Regions from separate parts of the Limnohabitans curvus genome, predicted to be linked through region 3. Evidence: predicted binding sites of a transcription regulator. Region 3 holds the regulator's gene; each other region holds the start of a gene.
What was found. Region 3 encodes LexA, which represses DNA repair genes until DNA is damaged. Its sites were predicted from a motif close to ACTGTATNNNNATACAGT; they were not measured.
Positions count from the first base shown of each region.

Region 1: a site for LexA is predicted at 2,684-2,701, ahead of recA (recombinase RecA). Genes of this name have one in related genera too.
Region 2: a site for LexA is predicted at 3,246-3,263, ahead of B9Z44_RS13355 (DNA topoisomerase IV subunit B). Genes of this name have one in related genera too.

Region 1 covers NZ_NESP01000001.1:1,424,973-1,430,125, forward strand. The annotation lists gene argC (N-acetyl-gamma-glutamyl-phosphate reductase) at 43-960, shown strand; gene recX (recombination regulator RecX) at 957-1,391, opposite strand; gene recA (recombinase RecA) at 1,494-2,624, opposite strand; gene B9Z44_RS07160 (MarR family winged helix-turn-helix transcriptional regulator) at 2,765-3,274, shown strand; gene B9Z44_RS07165 (response regulator) at 3,312-3,986, shown strand; gene B9Z44_RS07170 (sensor histidine kinase) at 4,005-5,153, shown strand, end outside.
Region 2 covers NZ_NESP01000001.1:2,655,509-2,660,661, forward strand. The annotation lists gene bamC (outer membrane protein assembly factor BamC) at 1-257, opposite strand, end outside; gene dapA (4-hydroxy-tetrahydrodipicolinate synthase) at 278-1,171, opposite strand; gene B9Z44_RS13345 (class I SAM-dependent methyltransferase) at 1,227-1,775, opposite strand; gene B9Z44_RS15210 (hypothetical protein) at 1,786-1,926, opposite strand; gene B9Z44_RS13350 (MFS transporter) at 1,949-3,169, opposite strand; gene B9Z44_RS13355 (DNA topoisomerase IV subunit B) at 3,296-5,153, shown strand, end outside.
Region 3 covers NZ_NESP01000001.1:60,227-65,379, forward strand. The annotation lists gene adk (adenylate kinase) at 1-401, shown strand, start outside; gene B9Z44_RS00190 (asparaginase) at 475-1,380, opposite strand; gene lexA (transcriptional repressor LexA) at 1,476-2,132, shown strand; gene B9Z44_RS00200 (hypothetical protein) at 2,146-2,382, shown strand; gene B9Z44_RS00205 (D-2-hydroxyacid dehydrogenase family protein) at 2,444-3,451, shown strand; gene B9Z44_RS00210 (glutathione S-transferase family protein) at 3,456-4,121, opposite strand; partial or broken gene B9Z44_RS00215 (3-hydroxyacyl-CoA dehydrogenase family protein) at 4,256-5,153, shown strand, end outside.

The sequences.
Region 1 (5,153 bases), 1.4 Mb from region 3:
CTTAGCGACGCCCAACTTTTCTTGTACTTTTTGGCGACATCCATGTCTAAAGTCTTCATTGACGGCGAAGCCGGCACCACAGGTCTACAAATTCGCGAACGTTTGGCCCTGATGCCAGCCGTGCAAGTGGTCAGCATCGACCCCGCCAAACGCAAAGACCCAGAAGCCAAACGCGAGCTCATGGCTGGCGTGGACATGGTCATCCTGTGCCTGCACGACGACCACGCCCTTGAATCCGTGGCCATGATCGACAGCCTTGCTGGCCGGAAACCCAAAATCATCGACGCCTCCACCGCGCACCGCGTGGCACCGGGTTGGGTGTACGGCTTTCCAGAGCTGGCCGCGGGTCAACGCGATGCCGTGGTCAACGCACAACGCGTCGCCAACCCCGGCTGCTACGCCACCGGCGCGATTGCGCTGTTGCGCCCCTTGGTCGATGCGGGCTTGGTGCCTGCCGACTTCCCCGTGGCCCTGCCTTCGGTCAGCGGCTATTCGGGCGGTGGCCGCACCATGATTGAAGACTACGAAGCGGGCAAAGCGCCCCTGTTTGAAGCCTATGCCTTGGGCCTAGAGCACAAACACATCCCCGAAATCATGGCCTACACCGGCCTCACACGCCGCCCTTTGTTTGTGCCATCGGTGGGTAATTTCCGCCAAGGCATGCTGGTGCAGCTGCCCATTCATTTGGACATGTTGCCTGGCAAGCCCAAAGCCGCTGACCTGCATGACGCGCTGGCCAAACACTACGGCCACAGCCCAGACAGCTGGGTGAGCGTGCAACCCGCCACCGACAACGGCAAGCTCGACGCGACCGCTTTGAACGACACCAACAAACTAGAAATTCGCGTCTTCGCGAACGAAACCCATCGCCATGCCGTGCTGATGGCGCGTTTGGACAACTTGGGCAAGGGTGCCAGCGGCGCTGCGGTGCAAAACCTGCAGCTGATGCTGGGCGTTTAAAAGTCTTCCGCGCCAGCCACGACTTTGCGCACGACTTCGGGCGCAAAGCCTCGGCTCACTAAAAACCGCACTTGTTTGGCACGCGCCGCTTGGTCCACAGGCGGCTCGCCAAATTTCTTTCGCCAGACTTCGCGGGCTCGCTCAAGCTCGGTGCTGCGCATCTCTTGCACGGCTTCGGCGATGGCCTCGACAGGCAACCCCTTGGCTTGCAATTCTTGACGCACCCGGGATGCACCGAGCTTGCGAGAACGGCTATTGACCACCGACTCCACCACACGCTGTTCGTTGATGAAGTCTTTGGCCTGCAAAAAATCCAAAGCCTCGGCCAGCTCGCCCGGTGTTTCTTCAAAGGGTTTGAGCTTGCGCTCTAACTCAAAGCGCGAGTGCTCGCGTTGCGACAGCAAGCGCAAGGCTCGGCCTTTGAGCGAGATTTGAAACCCCTTGGCCCTTTTCGCCTGAGGTTTCTCGTCTCCGTTTGAATCAACGTCGTGTGTCACGAAACTGGCTTTTTGGTTGACGCTTTTGAGCGAGCGTTAAGCCACCACGCCATCGGCATCTGCGTCCGCAGCGCCTTTGGCTTCTTTGGCAGCCTTAGAGGCCTTGGGCGCTTTTTCTTCTTTGGCCGCAGGTGCATCTACACCGCCAGCCAACAAAGGAATACCCAAAGATTCGCGCACCTTGTTTTCGATTTCAAAAGCCAAGGCTTCGTTTTCACGCAAGAACTCACGGGCGTTGTCACGGCCCTGGCCGATTTTTTCGCCGTTGTAGGCATACCAAGCACCCGACTTTTCAATGACTTTGGCGTTCACGCCCATGTCAATGATTTCGCCTTGGCGGCTGATGCCCTCACCAAACAAGATGTCGAACTCGGCTGTCTTGAAAGGAGGCGCCACTTTGTTTTTCACCACTTTGACTTTGGTCTCGTTACCCACGGCCTCGTCACCACGCTTGATGGTGCCCGTGCGGCGAATGTCCAAGCGCACCGAGGCGTAGAACTTGAGCGCGTTACCACCCGTGGTGGTTTCGGGCGAGCCGAACATCACGCCAATCTTCATGCGGATTTGGTTGATGAAGATGACCGTGCAGTTGGTCTTCTTGATGGAAGCCGTCAATTTACGCAGTGCTTGGCTCATCAAACGGGCTTGCAAGCCTGGCAATGAATCACCCATGTCGCCTTCGAGTTCGGCTTTAGGTGTCAAGGCAGCCACAGAGTCGATGACGACCAAATCGACCGCGCCTGAACGCACCAAGCTGTCGACCACTTCGAGGGCTTGTTCGCCGGTGTCGGGCTGGCTAATGAGCAAGTCTTGCAAGTTCACGCCGAGTTTTTGGGCGTATTGAGAATCCAAGGCGTGCTCAGCATCCACAAACGCGCAGGTGCCGCCTTGCTTTTGCATTTCAGCGATGACTTGCAAGGTGAGGGTGGTTTTGCCGGACGACTCAGGGCCGTAGATTTCAATCACGCGGCCACGGGGCAAACCGCCCACGCCCAAGGCGATGTCCAAACCCAAAGAGCCTGTGGAGACAACTTGGATGTCGTCAATCACTTCGCCTTCGCCCAAGCGCATGATGGTGCCCTTGCCGAATTGTTTTTCAATTTGCGCCAAGGCGGCTTGGAGGGCTTTGGCTTTTTCGCTGTCAGCGACGATGGGTTTGCTGTTCATAAAAATCTCCGTGGAATCAAGGGCTTACCGAGAGTGTCTAGTTACTGTGTTTAACAACAACTGGATGCTTGACCAGTACTTTAACGCAAAGTCAAAACTTGTAAACACTTTTTTTGGTCAGTTTGCCTTACTATATAAACATGGCTTCTTCCCCCTCGTTTTCTAACCAGCAAGACTGGCGGCAAGTTCACTTGGGCCGCTTGCTGGGCCACGCCATGCGCCGCTTTGACGCACGTGTGCTGCAACTGATGGCGCAGAACGAAGATGTGCCGCTGGCCCTGTCTAACCTCGCGGCCCGCGCACAGGTCAGCGCGGCGCACATTCACATCACGCGCCATCTCAGCCTTGAGGGCTCACGTCTGATCGAGTTGGCCGCCAGTGCCGGCATGACCAAGCAAGCCATGGGCGACTTGGTCACCCAGTGCGAAGCCTGGGGCTTGGTGCAACGCACGCACGACCCGCAAGACGCCCGCGCGCGGCGCATTGTGTTCACCGAAACGGGCTTGGCTTGGCTACGCGCTTTTGAGCAAGCGGTGGCGCAAACCGAGGCGGAATTCAAACAAGAAGTCGGCAACGATGTGGCCACAGTGGTCAGCTTAGGGTTGGAGGCCTATGCGGGGGCCTACTCGGACCTAGAATCGCAGCGCTGAACCTTCTAAAAAACACAAACAAAGTTGGAGACAACACATGCGCATCCTGATTGCAGAAGACGACTTGGTCTTGGCCGACGGCCTGTTGCGTACCTTGCGCGCATCGGGTGCCGCCGCCGACCACGTAGCCAGCGGCACCGAAGCCGACGCCGCCTTGATGACCACCGATGAGTTTGACTTGCTCATCTTGGATTTGGGCCTCCCCAAAATGCACGGCCTTGAAGTGCTCAAGCGCTTACGCTCACGCGGCTCCTCCATTCCTGTGCTCATCCTCACCGCCGCCGATGGCGTGGAAGAACGCGTCAAAGGTTTGGACTACGGCGCTGACGACTACATGGCCAAGCCCTTCAGCCTGCAAGAACTCGAAGCCCGCGTGCGCGCCCTCACACGTCGCGGCATGGGCGGCACTTCGTCATCCATCAAGCACGGCCCGCTGGTGTACGACCAAACCGGTCGTGTCGCCACCATTGACGGCAAGATGGTCGAACTCTCCGCGCGTGAACTGGGTTTGCTGGAAGTGCTGTTGCAACGCAGCGGCCGCTTGGTCAGCAAAGACCAGTTGGTCGAACGCCTGTGCGAATGGGGCGAAGAAGTGAGCAACAACGCCATCGAGGTGTACATCCACCGCCTGCGCAAGAAGATTGAAAAAGGGCCGATTCGCATTGCCACGGTGCGCGGCTTGGGCTACTGCCTCGAAAAAATCCCGGGTTAAACACACCTCCACACGGGCATGGCAAAGCTGTTTAGGCGCGAGCAACACTCGCTGTTTGGCGAGATTTTGGATTGGATGCTCACGCCGCTGCTGCTGCTGTGGCCAGTCAGCTTGGCGCTGACCTGGCTGGTGGCACAAAACATTGCGGGCCGCCCGTTTGACCGTGGCTTGGAATACAACGTGCAAGCCCTCGCGCAGCTTGTCAAGAGCGACCAAACGCGCATGTATTTCAACTTGCCTTTGCCCGCACGAGAAATTTTGCGCGCCGACGAAGCCGACTTGATTTACTACCAAGTGCTGGGCACACGCGGCGAATTTGTCAGCGGCGAGCGCGACTTTCCGCTGCCCCCCGACGAAGAAAAACCTTTGCCCAGTGAAGTGCGCATTCGCGATGACGAAATGCGCGGTGCCGATGTGCGCGTGGCCTACACCTGGGTGCGCGTGGACGTGCCGGGCGCCAAGCCCGTGCTGGTGCAAGTGGGCGAAACGCTAGAGAAGCGCTCGGTGCTGGCCACCGAAATTATCAAAGGCGTGATGCTGCCGCAGTTCGTCATCTTGCCGCTGGCCGTGTTGCTGGTCTGGCTGGCTTTGGCGCGCGGCATTCGCCCGCTCAACAAACTCGAAGAGCGCATTCGCTTGCGTAAACCCGATGACTTGAGCCCGTTGGATGAATCTGCGGTGCCGCAAGAAGTGGCCCCGCTAGTGGCATCCATCAACGACTTGCTCACACGACTCAAAGAATCCATCGCCACCCAAAAACGCTTTTTGGCCGACGCCGCGCATCAGCTCAAAACACCGCTGGCGGGTTTGCGCATGCAAGCCGACTTGGCGCAACGCGCGGACTCGAGTGCGGATGAACTCAAGCAATCGCTCAAGCTCATTGGCCGCGCCAGCATTCGTGCCACGCACACGGTGAACCAACTGCTGTCCTTGGCGCGCGCCGAAAGCGGCAGCACCAACATCGCGCGCAGCCCCTGCGATTTGGTGAGCTTGGTGAGTGATGTGATTCAAGACTCGCTGCCCCGCGCCATGGACAAATACATTGACTTGGGCTACGAAGGCGCAGCGTCTGGCAGCACCGGCGTGCGCGTGATGGGCAACCCCACGCTGCTGAAAGAAATGGTGCGCAACCTGGTCGACAACGCCATCAACTACACGCCCTCCACA
Region 2 (5,153 bases), 2.6 Mb from region 3:
TTGGCTGCTGTGGCCGCCACAGGCGCTACAGGACGCACGCCCATGCTGCTGGCTGTGACAGAACCGCCAGGAACGGCATAACGCGTGTCGCGTGTGAGTTGGGTCAGATCGGGTGGAATATCCAGGGCCACAACCTTGGTGCCACCTTCTGTTTTGTAGTTGACCTTGTCACCATCCATGATGGAGGAGCAACCGCTGAGCACCACCAAGGTGGTCAACGCAACTGCTGCACGATTCGAAGTAAAAGAAATTTTCACAGCCAAGGCCTTTTTAACAATCAGATCAAACCAGCGGCGCGCAATGCGCCTTCCACCACGGGTTCGTTGGCGGGGGTGAGTTCGGTCATGGGCAAGCGCAAGGTGGGGCCAGCGAGGCCCATACGCTTCATTGCCCATTTCACGGGAATGGGGTTGGCTTCCACAAACAACTGCTTGTGAACAGGCATCAATTTGAATTGAATGTCCATGGCGCGTTTCACGTCGCCAGCGATGGCTGCCATGCACAGCTCGTGCATCAAGCGGGGCGCCACGTTGGCGGTCACGCTGATGTTGCCTTGGCCGCCGCACAGCATCAAGGCCACGGCGGTGGGATCGTCACCGGAGTACACGGCAAAGCCTTTGGGTACGTCACGAATGAGCCATTGGGCGCGTTCGATGTTGCCGGTGGCTTCTTTGATGCCCACGATGCCTGGCACTTGGGCCAAACGCAGCACGGTGTCGTGCGCCATATCGGCCACAGAGCGACCGGGCACGTTGTACAAAATCACGGGCAAGTCCACGGCTTCGGCGATGGCCTTGAAGTGCAGGTATTGGCCTTCTTGCGTGGGCTTGTTGTAGTAGGGCACCACTTGCAGTTGGCAATGTGCGCCAACTTTCTTGGCGAACTTAGCCAGCTCGATCGCTTCAGACGTTGAGTTCGCGCCGCAGCCAGCCATGATGGGCACATGACGTTCGGTGTGTTTAGCCGCTTGCTCCACAGACACGCGGATGATTTCGCAGTGTTCTTCCACATTGACTGTGGGTGACTCACCGGTGGTGCCCACAACGCCGATGCAATCGGTGCCTTCGGCAATGTGCCAATCAATCAGTTTGCGCAGAGTAGGGTAGTCGACGCTGCCGTCTGTGTGCATGGGGGTGGTCAAAGCCACGATGCTGCCGGTAATGGGTGTCATGTCCGTTGGTTCGGTCAAGGAAAAACGTTCATTCTAGCGATTGCCAATGACGTTTTTAATGGTGAAGTGGGTAACGCGCAGGCGTTTGTGTTTCGAGGCTCTCGCGCACGGCAACGATGCGTTGCACAAAGCGCTCGGGCTGATCTAGAAAACCTTCCTCAAACGCCACGACCCGTAAGTCTTTGCACGTGGTCAGGAGCTCAGCGGGCTGCAGCAAGAAATCTGGGCGCGAGGGTTTGCCCACGCTTTCGTTGCCCGCCGAGAAGGTTTCGTAAATCAGTACGCCGTTGAGGGCCAGGCTGTCCAAGATGTGTGGCCAGAGCGGGCGCCAGAGGTAGTTGGTGACGACCACGCCGCCAAAGGTGCGGCCTTGCAGCGGCCAAGGGCCGTTTTCGATATCCGCACAAATGGCTTCGCCCAAAGGGCCCACGGCGGCAATCGCGTCTGGGTTGCGGTCTACGCCAGTCACCGTGTGACCCAACGCTGCAAAGTGGCGCATGTGGCGGCCTTGTCCGCAGGCCAAGTCCAGCAAAGTGCTGCCAGAAGGCAAGAGGTGCGACCAACGGGCCACCCAGCTAGATGTGGGCTCTTGCCCGTGAAGCATGGCACTCATCTCAGAAGCATCCCCAAACCTGATTCGCCAAAGTCAGCAAAAAATCAGGCCTTAAATACATGGACAGCACACCCAAAAGAACGGCCACGCACACCACACCGATCAGGGTTTGGCGCAACATCGGATGCGAAAGGATGTTCATTTCAAGCGTCAAACGTCAAACGTCAAGCGGCAACCGTCTTAGGTGCGCGTTCGATGGCATTTTCTTTCACGGGCAAATTCACCAAGGCGGCAAACACGCCCAGCGCAATCGAGATGTACCAAACGATGTCGTAGCTGCCGGTCTTGTCATACAAGTAGCCGCCTAGCCACACGCCCATGAAGCTGCCAATTTGGTGGCTGAAGAACACAAAGCCGCCCAGCATCGACAAGTGCGCCACGCCAAAAATCTGCGCCACCACCGCATTGGTGGGCGGCACGGTGGAGAGCCACAAAAAGCCCATCACAGACGAGAAGATGTACACGCTTATGGGCGTGAGCGGCGCCAACAAGAACAGCACGATGGCCACCGAGCGTGAGAAATAGATGAACGACAAAATCTTGCGCTTGGCCATGCGCTGGCCCAAGCTGCCTGCGATGTAGGTGCCAAACACGTTGAACAAACCAATCAACGCCAAAGCAATGCTGGCCACCTCGGGCGACAAACCGTGGTCTTTCAAGTAGCTGGGCATGTGCACGCCAATGAACACGACTTGAAAACCACATACAAAGTAGCCCGCCATCAGCAGCTGGAAGCTACGGTAATTCATAGCTTCGCGCAGTGCATGCATGATGGATTGGTCGCGGTTGGGCGTGGCACCACCGCCAAAACCAGGTTCGCGCAGACCGTAGGCGAGGGGGATGATGAGCATGGTCGATAAAGCCAACCACACCAATGCTTCTTGCCAGCCAAAGGTGCTGATGAGATAGCCCTCCGTGGGAACCATCAAAAACTGCCCAAATGAGCCCGCTGCCGCCGCTACGCCCATGGCCCATGAGCGTTTGGATGCACTCACATTTCGGCCAATCACGCCATAAATCACGGCATAGGTTGTGCCTGCTTGGGCCACGCCAATCAGTACGCCAGCCGTGGCGGTAAACAACGCTGGCGTGGACGAATAGGCCATGCCTGTCAATCCCAACGCGTACAACACGGCGCAAGTCACGATGACGCGGAGGGCGCCAAATCGGTCGGCCAACATGCCCGAGAAAATGCCTGCGAATCCCCAAGTCAGGTTTTGAATGGCGATGGCCATGGCAAAGTTTTCGCGGGTCCAGTCTTGGGCTTGGGTGATGGGTTGCAGCCACAGGCCAAAGCCGTGGCGCACGCCCATAGACAAAGTGACAATGGCTGCCCCGCAGGCGAGCACTTGCCACATGGGCAATGTTTTGTTGGTGTGAGTCATGGCGTGACTTTAACCAATGCGGGCGAGGGGCGCAGTCACAAGGTTGCCAAGGTGATGTCCATGCAAAATTTTTCGATCTGTTGTTTTATACAGTGTTGCATTTGAATCTGTCTACAATGCCGGCCCATGGCTACAAAGCAACCCACTACACCGCCCCAGTACTCGGAAGGCTCGATTCGCGTCCTCAAAGGACTCGAACCCGTCAAGCAGCGTCCGGGCATGTACACCCGCACCGACAACCCGCTGCACATCATCCAAGAGGTGCTGGACAACGCGGCTGACGAAGCGCTCGCTGGACACGGCAAAAAAATTGGCGTCACGCTGCACAGCGATGGCTCGGTCAGCATCGACGATGATGGCCGTGGCATCCCGTTTGGCATGCACCCCGAAGAAAAAGCCCCCGTCATCGAACTGGTGTTCACCCGCTTGCATGCGGGCGGCAAGTTTGACAAAGGCTCGGGTGGCGCTTACAGCTTCTCAGGTGGTTTGCACGGCGTGGGGGTGAGCGTGACCAACGCACTGGCCAAACGCATGGAAGCCACCTCGCACCGCGAAGGTCAAGTGGCCCGCTTGGTGTTTTCAGGTGGCGATGTGGTGGAAAAACTCACCACCCGCAAGCAAGAATCAGGCGACCGCAAGCAGGGCACCACCGTGCGCGTGTGGCCCGATGCCAAATACTTTGAATCGTCGGCTTTGCCGATGAACGAGCTGGTGCACTTGCTGCGCAGCAAAGCCGTGCTCATGCCTGGCGTGAGCGTGACGCTCACAAATGAAAAAACCAAAGACACGCAACACTGGCTCTACAAAGGTGGCCTGCGCGACTATTTGATGCAGACCCTGCACGGCGAGCCTGTCATTCCTTTGTTTGAAGGCGATGGCTACGCCGATAGCAACCACGACAGCTTTGCCGAAGGCGAGGGCGCAGCGTGGGCTGTGGCCTTCACCGAAGACGGCGCTCCTGTGCGCGAGAGCTATGTCAACCTGATTCCCACCAGCGCTGGCGGCACACACGACAGCGGCTTGCGTGATGGTTTGTTCAACGCGGTCAAGAGCTTCATTGAGTTGCACGCCTTGTTGCCCAAGGGCGTCAAGCTCATGCCAGAAGACGTGTTTGCACGGGCTAGCTACGTGCTGAGCGCCAAGGTGCTTGACCCGCAGTTCCAAGGTCAGATCAAAGAGCGCCTCAACTCACGCGATGCTGTGCGCTTGGTGTCGAGCTATGTGCGCCCCACCATGGAGCTTTGGCTCAACCAGCACGTCGAGTACGGCAAAAAGTTGGCTGAGCTGGCCATCAAGGCCGCACAAAGCCGCCAAAAAGCCGGCCAAAAAGTAGAGAAGCGCAAGGGCTCAGGCGTGGCGGTGTTGCCAGGCAAGCTGACCGATTGCGAAAGCAAAGACACGGCGCACAACGAAGTGTTCTTGGTTGAGGGCGACTCAGCCGGCGGCAGCGCCAAGATGGGCCGCAACAAAGAAAACCAAGCCATCCTGCCGCTGCGCGGCAAGGTGCTGAACACGTGGGAAGTCGAGCGAGACCGCTTGTTTGCCAACAACGAAATTCACGACATTTCGGTGGCTGTCGGCGTGGACCCACACGGCCCCAACGACTCGCCCGATATGAGCGGCCTGCGCTACGGCAAGGTGTGCATCCTGAGTGACGCGGACGTAGACGGCTCGCACATCCAAGTGCTGTTGCTCACGCTGTTCTTCCGTCACTTTCCTAAGCTCATCGAAGCGGGTCATGTGTTTGTGGCGCGCCCCCCACTGTTCCGCGTGGACACGCCCGCGCGTGGCAAAAAGCCAGCCGCCAAGGTCTACGCTTTGGACGAAGGCGAGCTGACCGCCATCCTCGACAAACTGCGCAAAGACGGCGTGGCCGAGGGCAAGTGGAGCATCAGCCGCTTCAAGGGCTTGGGCGAAATGAGCGCCGAGCAACTGTGGGACACCACCCTCAACCCTGACACCCGCCGCCTCATGCCCGTGCAAC
Region 3 (5,153 bases):
TCCCACGCACGATTCCTCAAGCTGATGCCATGAAGGCGGCTGGCGTGAAGCTGGACTACGTGTTGGAAATCGACGTGCCTTTTGACGCCATCATCGAGCGCATGAGCGGCCGCCGTTCACATCCCGCTTCTGGCCGCACGTATCACGTCAAATTCAATCCACCGAAAGTGGAAGGCAAAGACGACGAAACAGGTGAGCCGTTGGTGCAACGTGCTGACGACCAAGAAGAAACCGTCAAGAAGCGTTTGGACGTGTACAGCGCCCAAACCCGCCCCTTGGTGGACTACTATTCTGGCTGGGCCAAGGCCGACGCCACTGCAGCCCCCAAGTACCGCGCTATCAGCGGCACCGGCACTGTGGAAGAAATCAAAGAACGCGCGTTTCAAGCCCTTTCGGCTTAAACCGATTCAAGCGCTGCGCTTGCAAACAAAAGCCGCTCAACAGAGCGGCTTTTTTGTTGGCGACTTGCTTTGACTACGCTTGCTGCGCCACAAGATGCATCAGCAAAGCCACGCGGGCCTGCACAGCGGTCAAGCCCCCCGCATGTGGCAACACATCAGCTTCACGCAACTGCACGCCACCTTGTGCGCAACGTGAGGCACGCAACACCTGAGCGCCCTGCTTTTGCGCGTCCAGCAAAGCAGCCTCTAAGTCATGGTGCAAAGTGCCATTGCCCGTGCCTGCCACCACCCAGCCCTGCGGTGCATCGTGCGCCGTCAGCGAGCGGACCAAGCGGCCATCGGCGCCTGCATGGTTGAACACCAGCTCCACGCGTGGCCAATGCGTGCAAGCCAACACCTGCGCCACGCTGGGCACACGTAACGCGGCGGGGTGCGTCACGCCTGCTTGCGAAGCGAAGGGATTGCGCTGATGGCTATGGCTTTTTTGCACAGCGTTTCCTGCATAAACTTGACCTGCGCACACCACAGACACACCTGATGCATCGGGCTGTTGCACCCAAGCCAAAGCGTCCTTGAGATTGCCAGGGCCATCGCTGTCAGGCGCATTGGCGGGCAGCATGGCGCAGGTGATGGCCACAGGTTTGGTAGGCTGCAACACAGTTTGCAAAAAGTAGGCTGTTTCTTCGAGTGTGTCTGTGCCGTGCGTGATGACCATGCCTTGCACATCGTCTTGTTTTAAGCAGTGCGACACGCGAGCCAGCAGGCTTTGCCAGACCGCAAACGACATGTCTTTGCTGTCGATTTGGGCCACCTGTTCGCTCAACAGTTCAATGCCTTCATGGGCAACGCCCTGCAGCAAATCGTCCACGCCCACTTGGCCAGCTGTGTAGTTTTGAGGCTGGGCTGCATCGCTTGCCAAGCCAGCAATCGTGCCACCTGTGGCTAAAACAACGATTTTTTTAGTTTTTTTTGCATTCATAGCTTGCCAAACTCAAAAAGCTGGTTAAAAATACAGTTACTGGATGCGCAAACAGTTGCATCTCTTAAGACACACATTGTGCAGGAGTCGAACCGATGATTGAAATGCCAAAACTTACCGCCCGTCAGCAACAGATTTTGGAGCTTATCCAGTCTGCCATTGCCAACACCGGTTCGCCCCCCACACGCGCCGAAATTGCAGCTGAGCTTGGCTTCAAGTCTGCCAACGCCGCCGAAGAACATTTGCAAGCCTTGGCCCGCAAAGGTGCGATTGAGCTGGTGAGCGGCACATCTCGTGGCATTCGCCTCAAAGGTGGCAACCAACGCAGCTACCAAGAAAGCACCTTCAGCGCTTCACCCTCAGGCTTCTCGTTGCCGCTGGTAGGCCGTGTGGCTGCAGGCTCGCCCATCTTGGCGCAAGAACATGTGGACCAAACCTATTTTGTAGAAAGCAGCTTATTCCAACGCAAGCCTGACTACTTGCTGCGTGTGCGCGGCATGTCCATGCGCGACGCCGGCATCATGGACGGCGACTTGCTGGCTGTGCAATCCACCCGTGATGCCAAAAACGGGCAGATCGTGGTGGCCCGTTTGGGCGAAGAAGTGACCGTCAAACGCTTTCGCAAAACCGCCAGCCACATTGAACTGCTCCCCGAAAACCCAGACTTCAAAACCATTTTGGTTGAACCGGGCGAGCCCTTTGAAATTGAAGGTTTGGCCGTTGGCCTGATCCGTAACACCATGATGATGTAAAGAAAGAACGACCATGAGCCTCGCACTTTTTGGCGCCTACCGCCTCCTCAATCCTCTGCAAAACGTGGTCCGCGGCTTCATGCCTGCACAAGCCCTGCAAAGCACACCTCGCCACTTGCCACTGCGCGTCGCTCGCGTGATGGAAGCGCAACACAACCGCAAAAACGCAGGGCGCATGGTCATCTCGGGCCGCATGGCCGATGTGTGCGCCGAACTCGACCGTTTGGCCGAGCTAGAAAACCGTCACTGATATTTGAAATAGGGCTCACGCGCCCAGCGTGAAGCCCCGTGGCACAAGGCACAATTAGGGGATGAACATTGTCATCCTCGACGACTACCAAGATGTCGTGCGCAAGTTGGCTTGCGCGTCCAAATTAGAAGCCTACCCCGCCAAGGTTTACACCAACACCATCAAGGGCGTTGGCCAGTTGTCGGTCCGACTTAAAGACGCCGAAGTGTTGGTGTTGATTCGTGAGCGCACCCAGCTCACACGCCAGTTGCTTGAAAAGTTGCCCAAACTCAAACTCATCTCTCAAACTGGAAAAATAGGCAGCCACATTGATATCGCGACCTGCACCGAACGCGGCATTGCCGTGGCAGAAGGTTCGGGCTCACCGATTGCCCCTGCTGAGTTGACTTGGGCGTTGATCATGGCCGCCATGCGCCGTTTGCCCCAATACATCAGCAACCTCAAACACGGGGCTTGGCAACAAGCAGGCCTCAAAGCGGGTTCGATGCCCACCAACTTTGGCCTCGGCCAAGTCCTACGTGGCAAGACTCTGGGTATTTGGGGCTACGGCAAGATTGGACAAATTTTGGCCGGCTACGGTAAAGCATTCGGCATGCGCGTGTTGATGTGGGGCAGCGAGGCCTCACGCGAACGCGCAGCCAAAGATGGCCTGAACGTGGCCGAATCACGAGAAACCTTCTTCGAAGAATGCGATGTGCTGACCTTGAACCTGCGCTTGGTCGACGAGACCCGCGGCATCGTCAAGTTGGCCGACCTCAACCGCATGAAACCCACCGCTTTGTTGGTGAACACCTCCCGTGCTGAGTTGATTGAGCCAGACGCACTCATCACGGGTCTCAACCGCGGTCGCCCTGGCATGGCTGCCATCGACGTGTTTGAAAGCGAACCCATCATGCAAGGCCACGCCCTGCTACGCTTGGAAAACTGCATCTGCACGCCACACATCGGCTATGTGGAGCAAGACAGCTACGAGCTGTATTTCGGCACAGCCTTTGACAACGTGGTGAACTTCATCAAAGGCACGCCCACCAACATTGTCAATCCGGGCGCATTGCAAGTACGCCGATGACGTTTTAGTTGGCCTTGCTGGCTGCGCGCTCAGCCATCAACGCCATGCATGCCTTGCGATCTGCGTTGACATGTTGCACCGACGCACGTTCCGCCATTTGCTGGTTGTAGGCTTTGACTGGCAGATGCGCCAACATATCTTCTCCGTACACCGCTTTGGACGCCATGGACACCAGCGGTAAATTCACAATCGCGGAGCAGTCAGCGAGCGTGAACATATCGCCGGCAATATAGGGCGAGAACTTCACCAGATTGCTCAAGCCTTCCACGCCTTTGGCGAGTTGTTTTCGCACACGCGTTTGCGTGGCTTCGTCCACCGCGCCACCAAAGAATGCTTGCGGGTACAGCTCGCGTGCCACCAATTCCACATGCAGCTCTAGATACGTGATGATTTCGCGCACCTTCGCCGCTTCAAAAGGCTCAGCAGGCATCAAAGGATGATGCGGATATGCTTGCTCGATGTACTCAGCGCACACTGCTGACTCGCTGATGCAACCATGCGGTGTCTCTAAAAAGGGCACTTTGCCCATAGGCGAACGCAGCAGAGTTGAGGACTCTAGAGGTTTGAGCCACACCAACTCTTCCTCAAATGGCACTACTTTTTCAAGCAGCTGAATTTTGAGTTTGTTGTAGTAGTTGCTGACAGCAAAACCGCAAAGTTTGAGGGTCATGAAGGCGCTCCAAATGGACAAAGGTTCGTTTCATTTTGACATAGCGCGTTTCACGCAACCACAACTCAAAAAAGTGGCACGGCTCAGCCATAATCTTTGCCATGAGTTCTATCTACAAAACCATTGGCATCGTAGGAGGCGCCACAGAGGCGCTGCAAATCGCATCAGAAGGCGTGGCAGATTTCGCCACCATCGACCGCATCTTGCGCGACCATGCCGGATTCAAACTTGGCCCTTTCCAACTCTTAGACCTCACCGGTCTGGACGTGGCACACGAGGCCATGACCTCGATTTATCAATCGCATTGGTCTGAGCCTCGCTACCGTCCAAGCGCGATCAGCGTGCAGCGCTTAGCCGCTGGTGCAGCAGGACAAAAGACGGGCAAAGGCTTTTACGACTACGTCGATGGCGAGGCACACATGCCGCCAGAGCCAGCCGTGCCAACGGTGGCAGAAATGCCCTCTGTCTGGGTATCGACCCGTGCCATGCGCCGTCCCGAATTGCTGCAATTGCTAAAAGACTTGGGTGCAAAGATTGAAACTGGCGCATCGCCTTCAGCTCAAGCGCTGTCGATCGTTGCACCTTTGGGTTTTGACGTGACCACCGTGGCCATCGTGGAGCGCTTGGACCCAGCACGCACCGTGGGCATCGACATGCTCATTGACGACAAGCTCACACAACGCCGCGTGCTGGCCACCAGCCCCGCGACACGCGCTGACATGCGTGATGCCGCACACGCGCTGTTTGCACGTGACGGCAAAGCGGTGACAGTGATTCGCGACAGCGGCGGCTTTGTGACACAACGCGTAGTTGCCAACATCATCAACATCGCATGTGACATGTGCCAACAAGGCATGTGCACACCGCAAGAACTCGAAGCCACAGGCGGGGCCGACTTGGGCCATGCGATGGGCCCGCTGGCGATGGGCGACAAATACGGCCCCACTGAAATTTTGGAAGTGCTGTTCAACGTTCAAACCGTTTACGGTGACACACGCTACCGCCCTAGCCCATGGCTGCGTCGCCGTGGCG